One region of the Cupriavidus sp. HPC(L) genome, then DNA from elsewhere that is predicted to be linked to it. Evidence: riboswitches for the same ligand, from Rfam matches in the RefSeq annotation. Region 1 holds a riboswitch; the other holds the start of a gene.
The links. Region 1 has a riboswitch for glycine ahead of gcvT (glycine cleavage system aminomethyltransferase GcvT). Riboswitches for the same ligand answer to the same signal wherever they lie in the genome.
Positions count from the first base shown of each region.

Region 2: linked by a shared signal. The riboswitch ahead of B551_RS10540 (D-amino acid dehydrogenase) and the one ahead of gcvT (glycine cleavage system aminomethyltransferase GcvT) in region 1 are both predicted to bind glycine.

Region 1 is NZ_AMPR02000443.1:10,949-17,525, reverse strand. Features, by position in the region: gene B551_RS21650 (UvrD-helicase domain-containing protein) at 1-1,800, opposite strand, end outside; glycine riboswitch at 2,009-2,105, shown strand; glycine riboswitch at 2,127-2,274, shown strand; gene gcvT (glycine cleavage system aminomethyltransferase GcvT) at 2,373-3,500, shown strand; gene gcvH (glycine cleavage system protein GcvH) at 3,606-3,986, shown strand; gene gcvP (aminomethyl-transferring glycine dehydrogenase) at 4,061-6,577, shown strand, end outside.
Region 2 is NZ_AMPR02000147.1:133-6,709, reverse strand. Features, by position in the region: partial or broken gene B551_RS10560 (CHASE domain-containing protein) at 1-122, opposite strand, end outside; gene B551_RS10555 (diguanylate cyclase domain-containing protein) at 362-2,452, shown strand; gene fumC (class II fumarate hydratase) at 2,540-3,946, shown strand; gene B551_RS10545 (diguanylate cyclase) at 4,108-5,094, shown strand; glycine riboswitch at 5,226-5,342, shown strand; partial or broken gene B551_RS10540 (D-amino acid dehydrogenase) at 5,399-6,577, shown strand, end outside.

The sequences.
Region 1 (6,577 bases):
GATGCCCTCCTCCACGCCGACCAGGAACACGTGCGGATATTCGAGGCCCTTGGACGCATGCAGCGTCGACAGCCGCACCGCATCCGGATCCTCCTCGCGGCCCTCGAGCATGCTCATCAGCGCGACCGTCTGCGTCAACTCCAGCAGGTTCTTGCCTTCGTCGCCGAAGCCGTCGGCGGTGTCGAAGCCGGTCGCCTCGCCGTCCGCGGCCTCCGGCTTGGTGCCCTTGCGCTTGAGCCAGTCGAGGAATTCCAGCGTATTGGTCCATTTGGCCTGGGCCTGGCGCTCGTCGAAGGTGTCGTACAGATAGGCTTCGTAGTGGATGCCTTCCATCAGATCGTCGAGCACCTCGGTGGCCGGATCGCGCGCGGCACGGTCGGCCAGCCGCACCATCGCCTCGCAGAAGGTGCGCAGCGGCTCGAGCTGGCGCGGCTGCAGCTTGCCTTCGATGCCGCCCATCATCGCCGCCTCGAACAGCGACACCTTGGCCTGCCCGGCGAAGGTGCCCAGCACCTCCAGCGTGGTATTGCCGACCCCGCGCCGCGGCGTGGTGACCGCGCGGATAAAGGCCGGATCGTCGTCGGGATTGGCGATCAGCCGCAGATAGGCACAGATGTCCTTGATCTCGGCCTTGTCGAAGAAGCTCTGCCCGCCGGACAGCACATACGGGATGCGCTCGCGGCGCAGGATCTGCTCGAACAGCCGCGCCTGGTGGTTGCCGCGATAGAGGATCGCGTAGTCGCGGAACTGCGCGCGCCGCTCGAACTTGTGCGCCGACAGCTTGAACACCACCGACTCGGCCTCGTGCTCCTCGTCGTTCATCGGCGTCACGGTGATCGGGTCCCCCATGCCGTGCTCGCTCCACAGCGTCTTGTCGAACAGCTTGGGGTTGTTGGCGATCACCGCATTGGCGGCCTGCAGGATGCGCACCGTCGAGCGATAGTTCTGCTCGAGCTTGATGACCTTCAGGTTCGGGAAGTCGGTCTGCAGCAGGCGCAGATTGTCCAGCGTGGCGCCGCGCCAGCCGTAGATCGCCTGGTCGTCGTCGCCGACCGCGGTGAAGGCGGGCGCGCGCAGATGCGAGCCGCCGGCCAGCAGCTTCAGCAGCTGGTACTGGCAGGCGTTGGTGTCCTGGTATTCGTCGACCAGGAAGTAGCGCAGCCGGTTCTGCCACTTGAGCCGCACGGTTTCGTCGCGTGCGAACAGCTCGGCCGGCAGCCGGATCAGGTCGTCGAAGTCGACCGCCTGGTACGCCGCCAGCGTGGCGACGTAGTTGCGGTAGATCAGCGCGGCCTGGTGCTGGTCGGCGTCGGCGGCCTCGGCAATCGCGGTCTCGGGATCGACCATGCCGTTCTTCCACAGCGAGATCGTGCTCTGCACGCTGCGGATCAGCTTCTTGTCAGTGGTGGCCAGCTGCTCCTGGATCAGGCCGAAGCAGTCATCGGCGTCCATGATCGAGAACTGCGGCTTCAGGCCAAGGTGCTCGGCCTCGGCACGCAGGATCTGCACGCCCAGCGAGTGGAAGGTACAGACGGTCAGCTGGCGCAGCGGGATGCGCTTGCCGTCCCGGGTCTTGCCCTCCATCAGCTTGGCGATCCGCTCCTGCATTTCCTTGGCGGCCTTGTTGGTGAAGGTCACCGCGGCGATGTGGCGGGGCTCGAAGCCCTTGTCCTCGATCAGATGCGCGATCTTCTGCGTGATCACCCGGGTCTTGCCCGAACCCGCGCCGGCGAGCACCAGGCAGGGGCCGTCCAGATAGCGGACGGCTTCGGATTGGGCGGCGTTCAGTCCGTGGGTCATCGGTCGGGGGCGGAGTTCGGGTACGGCAGGAGGTCGGACCGCACCCCGAGGGAGGCGGGCCGCAGGCGCGACGCGTTCGGGCACGGGTCGCGGATGGATCAAAGCGGGCGATGTTAACACGGGGGCGGGTCCGGCCGAGCCACCGGATCCGTGGCCTGCAACGCGCCGCTCTCGCGTTGACAGCCGGCAGGCCTGCGGTTAGAGTCGCGCCATCCGTCCGGGAGAGCGCGCGACTGTATCGTCATTCGCGCCGCCGAAGGGGAATCACCCGAAAACTCTCAGGCACCATGGACCGGGCGGATCGGCATGCAGCATGCACACGATGTATGCCGAACTCTGGAGAGCGACACCCGCCATTCATCGATTGAATGATGAGCGTGTCCACCGAAGGGGCGCACGGCGGGGCCGGCGGGTTCGAAGCGAACCGCAGAACCAGTCCGTAATCTCTCAGGTATCGAGGACAGAGGGGGTCATCCGTCGCGACGGTTCCAACGAGCCGCGCGACGGATGACCCTTTTTTGTTTGGCGCGCCGCGCGCGCCGGACTGAACGATGCCACGCTCCGAGGAATCCATGACGCTCCAGGCCACCCCGCTCAACGCCATCCACCGCGCCCTCGGCGCCCGCATGGTTGATTTCGGCGGATGGGACATGCCGGTCAACTACGGCTCGCAGATCGAGGAACACCATGCGGTGCGCAGCGATGCGGGCATGTTCGACGTTTCGCACATGTGCGTCGTCGACCTCGCCGGACCCAATACCCGCGCCTTCCTGCGCGGACTGCTCGCCAACAACGTCGACAAGCTGCAAACCCCCGGCAAGGCGCTGTATTCCTGCATGCTCGACCCGAATGGCGGTGTGATCGACGACCTGATCGTCTATTTCTTCGCCGAGGACCGCTTCCGCCTGGTGGTCAACGCCAGCACCGCGACCGGCGATATCGACTGGATCCGCCAGCGCAATGCCGACACCGGCGCCGGCTTGACCATTACTCCCCGTCGCACCGACAACGCCTCCGATAATGCCGCACCGCTGGCCATCGTCGCCGTGCAGGGCCCGAACGCGCGCGCCAAGGTGTGGGCGGCCTTCCCGTCGACCCAGCCCAGCGAGGCGCTCAAGCCGTTCAACGCGATGGTCGTCGAAGACGCCGCGATCGGCGAAATCATGGTGGCCCGCACCGGCTACACCGGCGAGGACGGCTTCGAGCTGGTGGTGCCGGCCGACAACGTCGCCGCGGTCTGGGAAAAGCTGCATGCCGCCGGCGTGCGTCCGGCCGGGCTCGGCGCGCGCGACACGCTGCGGCTCGAAGCCGGCATGAACCTGTACGGTCAGGACATGGACATCCACACCTCGCCGCTCGACGCCGGCCTGGCCTGGACCGTCGACCTGCAAAGCGAGCGCGATTTCGTCGGCAAGGCCGCGCTGGTGGCCAACGGCCAGCGCCAGCAATTTGCCGGCCTGATCCTGCGCGACAAGGGCGGCGTGCTGCGCGCGCACCAGACCGTGCTGACCGCCGCCGGCGAGGGCGAAATCACCTCGGGCACCTTCAGCCCGACCCTGTCCCAGTCGATCGCCTTCGCGCGCCTGCCCAAGGATGTGGCGCTCGGCAGCGAAGTCCAGGTGCTGATCCGCGACCGCAAACTGACTGCGACTGTGGTTAAACTGCCGTTTGTGCGCAATGGCAAGGCACTCGTGAGCTGACGGCTCACTGCGGACATCGTCCACCCGGTCACGCTGCGCCCCGCGGCCCCTTTCACCGATGGCACGCGGCGGCGCCACACAAGAATCTGAAATTGGAGAATCTCGATGAATTTCCCCGCTGACCTGAAGTACACCGAGTCGCACGAATGGGTGCGCGTCGAAACCGACGGCACGCTGACGATCGGCATCACCGATCACGCACAGGATGCGCTCGGCGACATCGTCTTCCTCGAACTGCCCGAGGTCGGCAAGACGGTCGGCGCCGGTGACGCGCTGGCCGTGGTCGAATCGGTCAAGGCCGCGTCGGACATCTACGCACCGGTGGCCGGTGAAGTGGTCGCCGTCAACGACGCCGTCAAGGACGCGCCCGAGAGCGTCAACGCCAACGCCTTCGATGCCTGGCTGTTCAAGATCAAGCCGGCCAACGGCGACGACGTCAACGGCCTGATGACGGCCGACGCCTACAAGGCCAGCGTCGGCGCCTGAGCCCGGCGCCCCGCCCGCGGCGCCGAGGCATGGCTGACCACCATGCCCCGGCCCGCCTCTCCGAGTCACTTGCCATGAACGCTCCCCTGCCCATGAACGCCGCTCAATCCGCTCGCCCTTCGCTGGCCGAACTCGAAGCTCGCGACGCCTTCTCCCACCGCCATATCGGTCCCGACGCCGCCGAACAGCAGCACATGCTGAAGGTGCTGGGCTACGACAGCCGCGCCGCGCTGATGGACGCCATCATCCCGGCCGCGATCCGCCGCCGCGACGGCATGCCGCTGGGCGAATTCACCGAGCCGCTGACCGAGGAAGCCGCGCTGGCCAAGCTGCGCGGCATCGCCGGCAAGAACAAGGTGTTCAAGAGCTTCATCGGCCAGGGCTACTACAACACGCTGACGCCGGGCGTGATCCTGCGCAACATCTTCGAAAACCCGGCCTGGTACACCGCCTACACGCCGTACCAGCCGGAGATCTCGCAGGGCCGCCTGGAGGCGATGCTGAACTTCCAGCAGATGGTCACCGACCTGACGGGCCTCGATATCGCCAATGCGTCGATGCTCGACGAAGGCACGGCCGCGGCCGAGGCGATGACGCTGCTGCAGCGCGTGAACAAGCACGCATCGAATACCTTCTACGTGGCCGACGACGTGTTGCCGCAGACGATCGAAGTGGTGCGCACGCGCGCGCTGCCGCTCGGCATCGAGGTCAAGGTCGGTCCCGCCGCCGACGCGGCGCAGGCGCACGCGTTCGGCGTGCTGCTGCAATACCCGGGCGTCAACGGCGACGTGGCGGACTACCGCGCGATCGCCGATGCGGTCCACGCGGCCGGCGGCCTGGTGGTCGCCGCGGCCGACCTGCTGGCGCTGACGCTGCTCACCGCGCCGGGCGAATGGGGCGCGGACGTGGCGGTCGGCAATTCGCAGCGCTTCGGTGTGCCGCTGGGCTTCGGCGGCCCGCACGCCGGCTATATGGCCGTCAAGGACGCCTACAAGCGCTCGATGCCGGGCCGCCTGGTCGGCGTCACCGTCGACGCGCAGGGCAACAAGGCCTACCGGCTGGCGCTGCAGACGCGTGAGCAGCATATCCGCCGCGAGAAGGCGACCTCGAACATCTGTACCGCGCAGGTGCTGCTGGCGGTCATGGCGTCGATGTACGCGGTCTACCACGGGCCGCAGGGCCTGAAGCGGATCGCGCAGCGCGTGCACCGGCTGACCGCGACGCTGGCCGGCGGCCTGCAGGCGCTGGGCTACGCCCGCACCAACCAGACCTTCTTCGACACGCTGACGATCGAGACTGGTGCCGCCACCGAGGCGATCCACGCCGCGGCCGCCGCGCGCCAGATCAATCTGCGCCGCGCCGGCGCCACGCAGGTCGGCATCTCGCTGGACGAGACCACCAGCCGCGACGATGTGGTCGCGCTGTGGGAGATCTTCGCGCAGGGCAAGCCGGTGCCGGCCTTCGACGCACTGGAAGCCGCGGCCGATGATGGCTATCCGGCGGCGCTGTCGCGCCAGAGCGCCTACCTGACGCACCCGGTCTTCAACACCCACCATGCCGAGCACGAGATGCTGCGCTACCTGCGCATGCTGGCCGACAAGGATCTGGCGCTCGACCGCACGATGATCCCGCTGGGCTCCTGCACGATGAAGCTCAACGCGACCAGCGAGATGATTCCGGTCACCTGGCCCGAGTTCTCGAGCATCCATCCGTTCGCGCCGGACGACCAGACCGTCGGCTACCGCGAGATGATCGCCCAGCTGGAGGCGATGCTGTGCGCGGCCACCGGCTACGCCGCCGTCAGCCTGCAGCCCAACGCCGGCTCGCAGGGCGAATACGCCGGCCTGCAGATCATCCACGCCTACCATGCGAGCCGCGGCGAGAGCCATCGCAACATCTGCCTGATCCCGTCGTCGGCGCACGGCACCAACCCGGCGTCCGCGCAGATGGCCGGCATGCAGGTGGTCGTGGTGGCCTGCGACGAGGACGGCAACGTCGACCTGGCCGATCTGGAAAAGAAGGCCGCGCAGCACGGCAAGAACCTGGCGGCGATCATGATCACCTACCCGTCCACGCACGGCGTGTTCGAGGAAGGCGTGCAGCGCATCTGCGAGATCGTCCACAGCCACGGCGGCCAGGTCTATGTCGACGGCGCCAACATGAACGCGATGGTCGGCACCGCCGCGCCGGGGCAGTTCGGCGGCGACGTGTCGCACCTGAACCTGCACAAGACCTTCTGCATCCCGCACGGCGGCGGCGGCCCGGGCGTCGGTCCGGTTGCGGTCGGCGCGCACCTGGCCCCGTTCCTGCCGAACCACACCAGCACCGGCTATCGCCGCGCCGATGACGGCATCGGCGCCATCTCTGCCGCGCCCTACGGCTCGGCCAGCATCCTGCCGATCTCGTGGATGTATATCGCGATGATGGGCGCGCGCGGACTGACCGCCGCCACCGAGAACGCGATCCTGGCGGCCAACTATGTCGCCAAGCGGCTGTCGGACTACTACCCGGTGCTGTACACCGGCGGCAACGGCCATATCGCGCACGAGTGCATTCTCGACCTGCGTCCGATCCAGAAGGCGACCGGCATC
Region 2 (6,577 bases), on a different contig from region 1:
CGCTGGGCGGCGGCACGTTCGCTCCACGCGGCGGTCTGCACGGCGGCCGCGGCGGTGACGCAAGCGCCGGCGGCCACGACCAGCAAAGCCAGGACGGCGGGAGGAAGCGAAGGCAGTTTCATCGCAATAGCATGGCGGGGCCGTGCGGCCTGGATAGGAGCGGCGCAGCTTGGCGCCAAGGTCGTGACCGGCACCGATGCCGCTGGCGTCCAGGCTCGGATCACGGCTTGGACTATACCGCGCCAAATGCACTTTGCGACAGCGGGACAGGCCGTGTGCCGCGACTCGCACCATGCCGCTCGATGTGATACGGTGACGCCTACGGAACCCGCCGACCCGGGGAATGCCCTTGCGGGCACGCATGAACCGTCCCCCCTTGCTCGACGACTCGCCCAACGCACCGCCGCACGTAGCGCTGAAACGACCGCCCGACACACCGAACGACGATCGCCGCGAGGACCCGGCCACGGCCACGACGCGTCGTCCCCGGTTCGCGCTGTCGTTGACGACGCGCATCGCGCTGGTCACCGCGGGTCTGTCGACCGTGCTCGGCGCCGCCCTCGTGGTGGGCTCGCTGAAATCGGCCCATGACGACCTGCGTGACGCACTGCAGGCGCAACAGGATTCCGTCGTCAAGCTGACGGCGGAGCAGCTCGATTCCGCGGTCAACGATCGCCTGATCCTGCTCGAGCACCTCGCCCCGCAATTCAAGTCGATGATGGACGCGCCGGCCGCGCAGCTGCAGGCCATGCTCAGCCGCACCATTCCGATTCCCGGTACCTTCAACAGCGCCGTCGTGGTCGATGCCAGGGGCATGCTGCTGGCCCGCGACGGCACCCTGGTGTCGGTCGCGGACCGCACCTACTTCCGCGAGGCCGCGCGCACCCTGGCGCCGGTGATCAGCCCGCCGATCCGCGCCCGCGCCGACGGTTCGGTCGGCGTGCTGCTGGCCGTGCCGATCGTCTCGGACGACAAGACCTTCCTGGGCCTGGTCGGCGGCTGGATCGACCTGGCGCGCTCGAACTTCCTGGTGGAAGTGCCGCACAGCCCGATCGCCAGCACCGGCTTCTATTGCCTGGTATCGGCCGGCGCGCAGCCGGTCTACGTGCAACACCGGCTGCAGCAGCAGGTCGGGCGGCCGGCGCGCGCGCAGGGAGAGACCTGCGGCGTGCAGGCACAGCCGGCGACCCTGGAGTTCCTGACACCGCGCGAGCCGGTCATCGCACGCTATCTGATGGCGACCACCGGTTGGGAACTGGTCGCCGTGCTGCCGGCCAAGGAGGCCTTCCAGCCGCTGCACGCGATGCAGCAGCGCTTCCTGTTGTGGTCGGCGGTCGCGGTGGGATTGGCGGCGGTGCTGAACTGGTTCGCGGTGCACTGGATGTTCGCGCCGCTGGCGCAGCTGCGGCGCGTGGTGCGCGACAGCGCGCGCGACCTGTCGGCCTACGAGAGGCTGTCGACCCATCGCCATGACGAGATCGGCGTGCTGGCGCGCGCGTTCGCCCGGCTGATGCGCGACGTGCGCGAGCGCCGCGAACAGCTGCACCGCAGCGAAACGCGTCTGCGCGCGGTCACCGACACGCTGCCGTCGCTGCTGGCGTTCATCGACACCGACGAGCGCTACGTCTTCAACAACCTCGCCTACGAGCGCACCTTCGGCATTCCGCTCGACCAGCTGCGCGGCATGACGCTGCGCGAACTGCTGGGCGAGGCGCGCTACGCCCGCATCCAGCCGTATCTGCAGCAGGCGCTGGCCGGCACCGCGGTCACGTTCGAGACCGAGTTCCACGATCCCGACTACCACTGCACCGAAACCAATTTCCGGCCCGAGTGGAGCGCCGATGGCAGCCGCGTCGAGGGCGTGCATGTCCATGTGCAGGACATCACCGCGCGCAAGCTCGAGACGCTGCGGCTCGCGCAGATCTCGCGCCTGGACCACCTGACGCAGCTGCTGAACCGCAGCGCGTTCGAGACGCGGCTGGCCGAGGCGATGGCGCGCAGCCGCTCGCAGGACCGGCTGATGGCGCTGCTGTATCTGGACATGGACCGCTTCAAGGCGGTCAACGACCACTATGGCCACGCGGCCGGCGACCAGCTGCTGCAGAGCTTTGCCAAGCGCGTGCAGCGCTGCGTGCGCGAGCGCGATGCGGTGGCGCGGCTGGGCGGCGACGAGTTCGCCATCGTGATGGAGGACATCGACCGGCCCGATGTCGCGGTGCGCGTCGCCGGCGCGATCCTGCATGCGGTGGGCCGCCGCTTCTTCATCGAGGGCGCCTTCGTCGACGTCAATGTCAGCATCGGCATCGCGCTGTACCAGGGCGCGCCGATGACATGGCAGCAGCTGGCCAAGGAGGCCGATGCGCTGCTGTACCGCGCCAAGGACGCCGGACGCGGCCGCTTCGAGATCGGCCCGCCCGAGCTGGCGAACCGATCGCGGGAGGCGCGCCCGTAGGCCGGCTTGCGCGCCGGCGCGGCGTCGGCAGTCCCGGCGGCGTATCCTAGAAGGCCGATCCGCATCGTTCGTTCACAGGAGCCAGTCATGTCAGACCAGCAGCCCCCAGCGACCCGCATCGAACAGGACAGCCTGGGCCAGGTACCCGTCCCCGCCGACCACCTGTGGGGCGCGCAGACCGAGCGCTCGCGCCAGAACTTCCGCATCGGCAACGAGAAGATGCCGCCCGCGCTGATCGAGGCCTTTGCGATCCTGAAGCTGTGCGCGGCGCGTGCGAACCGCGAGCTGAACGTGCTCGACGCGGCGCTGGCGCAGGCGATCGAACAGGCCGCCGAGGAGATCATCGCCGGCCAGTGGCCCGACGAGTTTCCGCTGTCGGTCTGGCAGACCGGCTCGGGCACGCAGACCAACATGAACCTGAACGAGGTGATCGCCAATCGTGCGATCCAGCTGCTCGGCGGCGAGGTCGGCAGCAAGCGTCCGGTTCATCCCAACGACCACGTCAACGCGAGCCAGTCGTCCAACGACAGCTTCCCGACCGCGATGCATATCGCCGCCGCGCGCGCGGTGCAGCGCCAGCTGCTGCCGGCGCTGGAGACGTTGCAGAAGACGCTGGGCAGCAAGGTCGAGGCCTTCGCCGACATCGTCAAGGTCGGCCGCACCCATCTGCAGGATGCGGTGCCGCTGACGCTGGGCCAGGAGTTCTCCGGTTACCAGGCGCAGGTCGCCGATGCGCAGGCGCGGCTGCACCAGGCCGTGCTGCGCGCGATGCCGGTGCCCCAGGGGGGCACCGCGGTCGGCACCGGCCTGAATGCGCCCGCCGGCTTTGCCGCCGCCTTCGCGCGCGCGCTGGCCGACTACACGGGCCTGCCGTTCGAACCAGCGGCCAACCGCTACGCGCTGCAGGCCGCGCACGACGCGCTCGCCGATCTGTCCGGCGCGCTGAACACCACGGCCTCGTCCTTCCTGAAGATCGCGCGCGACTTCATGCTGCTCGGTTCCGGCCCGCGCGCGGGCTTTGCCGAACTGCAGCTGCCGGCCAACGAGCCGGGCTCGTCGATCATGCCGGGCAAGGTCAACCCGACCCAGGCCGAGGCGCTGGCGATGGTCTGCTGCCGTGTGATCGGCAACCACACCACGATCACGCTGGCCAACGGTCTCGGCACGCTGGAGCTGAACGCCTACAAGCCGGTCATCGTTTACAGCCTGCTGCAGTCGGTTACACTGCTGGCCGACGCGGCGGCCAGCTTCGCCGAACACATGGTGGCCGGCGTCGAAGCCGACCGGGCGCGCATCGCCGAGCTGCTCGAACGATCGCTGATGCCGGTCACCGCGCTGAACCCGCATATCGGCTACGACAAGGCCGCCGAGATCGCCAAGCTGGCCGTGGCCCGCAACCTGTCGCTGCGCGAGGCGGCAATCGCCTCGGGCCATGTCACCGCCGAGCAGTTCGAACAATGGATCGATCTGAAGGGGATGACGCGCGAGGTGTAGCGTCAGCGCACCGGTGCTGGCGGCCACGTCCACGACGGCGCATGCGGCCGCCCACACATTGAACGACCCATCGACCGGCCCCGCGGCACCGCGGCGGCCGGCGACAAACCCGCTCCAGACGGGCCGACGACGATCGGGGTAACAACGATCGCATTGACGAGATGATTCCTGCTCCCATTCCCGCCGATGACCCGCGGCGCCTCGACGCGCTGTATTCGCTGAACCTCCTCGATACCGCCGCCGAAGAGCGCTTCGACCGGCTGACACGCCTGGCCAGGCGGCTGTTCGACGTGCCGATCGCGCTGGTCAGCCTGGTTGATGCCAGGCGGCAATGGTTCAAGTCCTCGTTCGGCCTGGCCGTCCGCGAAACGCCACGCGAGCAATCGTTCTGCGGCCACGCGATCCTGCGCGACGATCTGCTGATCGTGCCCGATGCGCTGCAGGACCAGCGCTTTCACGACAACCCGCTGGTCACGGGCGCGCCCGGCGTGCGCTTCTATGCCGGCTGCCCGCTCGCGGTACGCGGCGGCGCCAAGGTCGGCACGCTGTGCCTGATCGACACCGCGCCGCGCGAGTTCGACAAGGACGACCAGGCGCTGCTGCACGATCTGGGGCGCCTGGCCGAGCAGGAGCTGGAGTCGGCGCAACTGGCGTCGATGGATGACCTGACGATGCTGTCGAACCGGCGCGGCTTCTCGGCGCTGGCGCAGCATGCGCTGGCGGTCTGCCAGCGCCAGCGCATGCCGGCCACGCTGCTGTTCTTCGACATGGATGGCTTCAAGGCCATCAACGACCGCTTCGGCCACGCGGAGGGCGATCTGGCGCTGGCCGCCTTCGCAGATCAATTGCGCCAGGCGTTCCGGCAGTCCGACCTGATCGGACGGCTCGGCGGCGACGAGTTCGTCGTGCTGCTTGTCGACGCCTGTGCCGACCAGTGCGACGCGATGCTGGCCCGGCTGCGGCAAGGCGTGGAGGCACACAACGCGCAGAGCCAGCGCGGCTATCGGCTCGACTTCAGCGCCGGCGCGGTCGCGTTCGATCCCGCCCGCCATGCGGGCATCGCCGATCTGCTGGCGCAGGCCGATCAGGCGATGTACGCCAACAAGCAGGCTCGCAAGGCGGGGACGCCGCCCGCCGGGCGTCAGTAACTCGCGTTGCGGCCGCCGCCGCGCCGTGTTACTGTCCGCCCATCCAGGAGAAAGCGAGCCTGCCGCGACAGCGCGGCGGCAGCGCTGCCGAAGGCGTACCCCCGAAACGCTCAGGTACCGAAGACTGGAGACGACAACGAACTGGAGAGCGCCGCCATCATGATTTGACGATGACGGCCGCCGAAGGGGCAAGCCGGGTCCGGGGCGGACGCGGTGAATCTCTCAGGCAAAAGGACAGTGGGGGCAGCCGGGTTGGCATCAACGATGCCGGCCGGCTGCCCCTTTTTGCATCCTGGAGCCTGAAATGAAAGTCATCGTGATGGGAGCCGGCGTGATCGGCGTGGCCTCGGCGTGGTATCTGTCCAAGGCCGGCCACGAGGTCGTGGTGCTCGAGCGCAATGCCGGCGCGGCACGCGAAACCAGCTTCGGCAACGGCGGCCAGATCTCGGTCAGCCATGCCGAGCCCTGGGCCAACCCGTCGGCGCCGCTGAAGCTGCTCAGCTGGCTGGGACGCGAGGACGCGCCGCTGCTGTTCCGCCTGCGCGCCGACCCGGCGCAATGGTCGTGGGGCCTCAAATTCCTGCGCGAATGTCCGGCCCGGCGTTCCACCCGCAACATGATCCAGCTGCTCAATCTCGGCACCTACAGCCGCGCCAGCCTGCAGGCGCTGCGCGCCGAGACCGGCATCGAGTACGACCACCTGGCCCGGGGCATCCTGCACTTCTATACCAGCCAGAAGGAATTCGACGCGGCGATCGAGCCGGCGCGCATCATGCGCGAGCTCGGCTGCGAGCGCCGCGTGATCGGTCCCGACGAAGTGGTGAAGCTGGAACCCGCGTTGGCGTCGATCGCGCCGCGGCTGGCGGGCGCCACCTACACCAGCGAGGACGAGTCCGGCGACGTGCATCGCTTCACCACCGGACTGGCCGCGCTGTGCGAGGCGCGCGGCGTGCGCTTCCGCTATGGCGTGCGCGTGCAGCGGCTGCTGGCCGAAGGCGGCCGCATGCGTGGGGTCGAGATCGCCGACGAGACCGGCGCGTACACGGTCGAGCAGGCCGACGCCTACGTGCTCGCGCTCGGCAGCTTCAGCCCGATGCTGGCGCGCCCGCTGGGCGTCAAGCTCGACATCTATCCGGCAAAGGGTTATTCGGCCACGCTGCCGGTGCTCGACCCCGAGCGCGCGCCGAGCGTCAGCCTGACCGACGACGAGTACAAGCTGGTGTTCTCGCGGCTGGGCGACCGGCTGCGCATCGCCGGCACCGCCGAGCTCAACGGCTATTCGATGGAGCTGAACCCGGTGCGCTGCGAGGCCATCGTGCGGCGCACGCTGGAGATCTTCCCCGGTGTCAGCCGGCCCGAACTGGCGCGCTACTGGACCGGCCTGCGTCCCGCGACGCCGGGCAACGTGCCATATATCGGCGCGAGCGCGGTGCAGGGGCTGTATCTGAACACCGGCCATGGCACGCTGGGCTGGACGCACGGC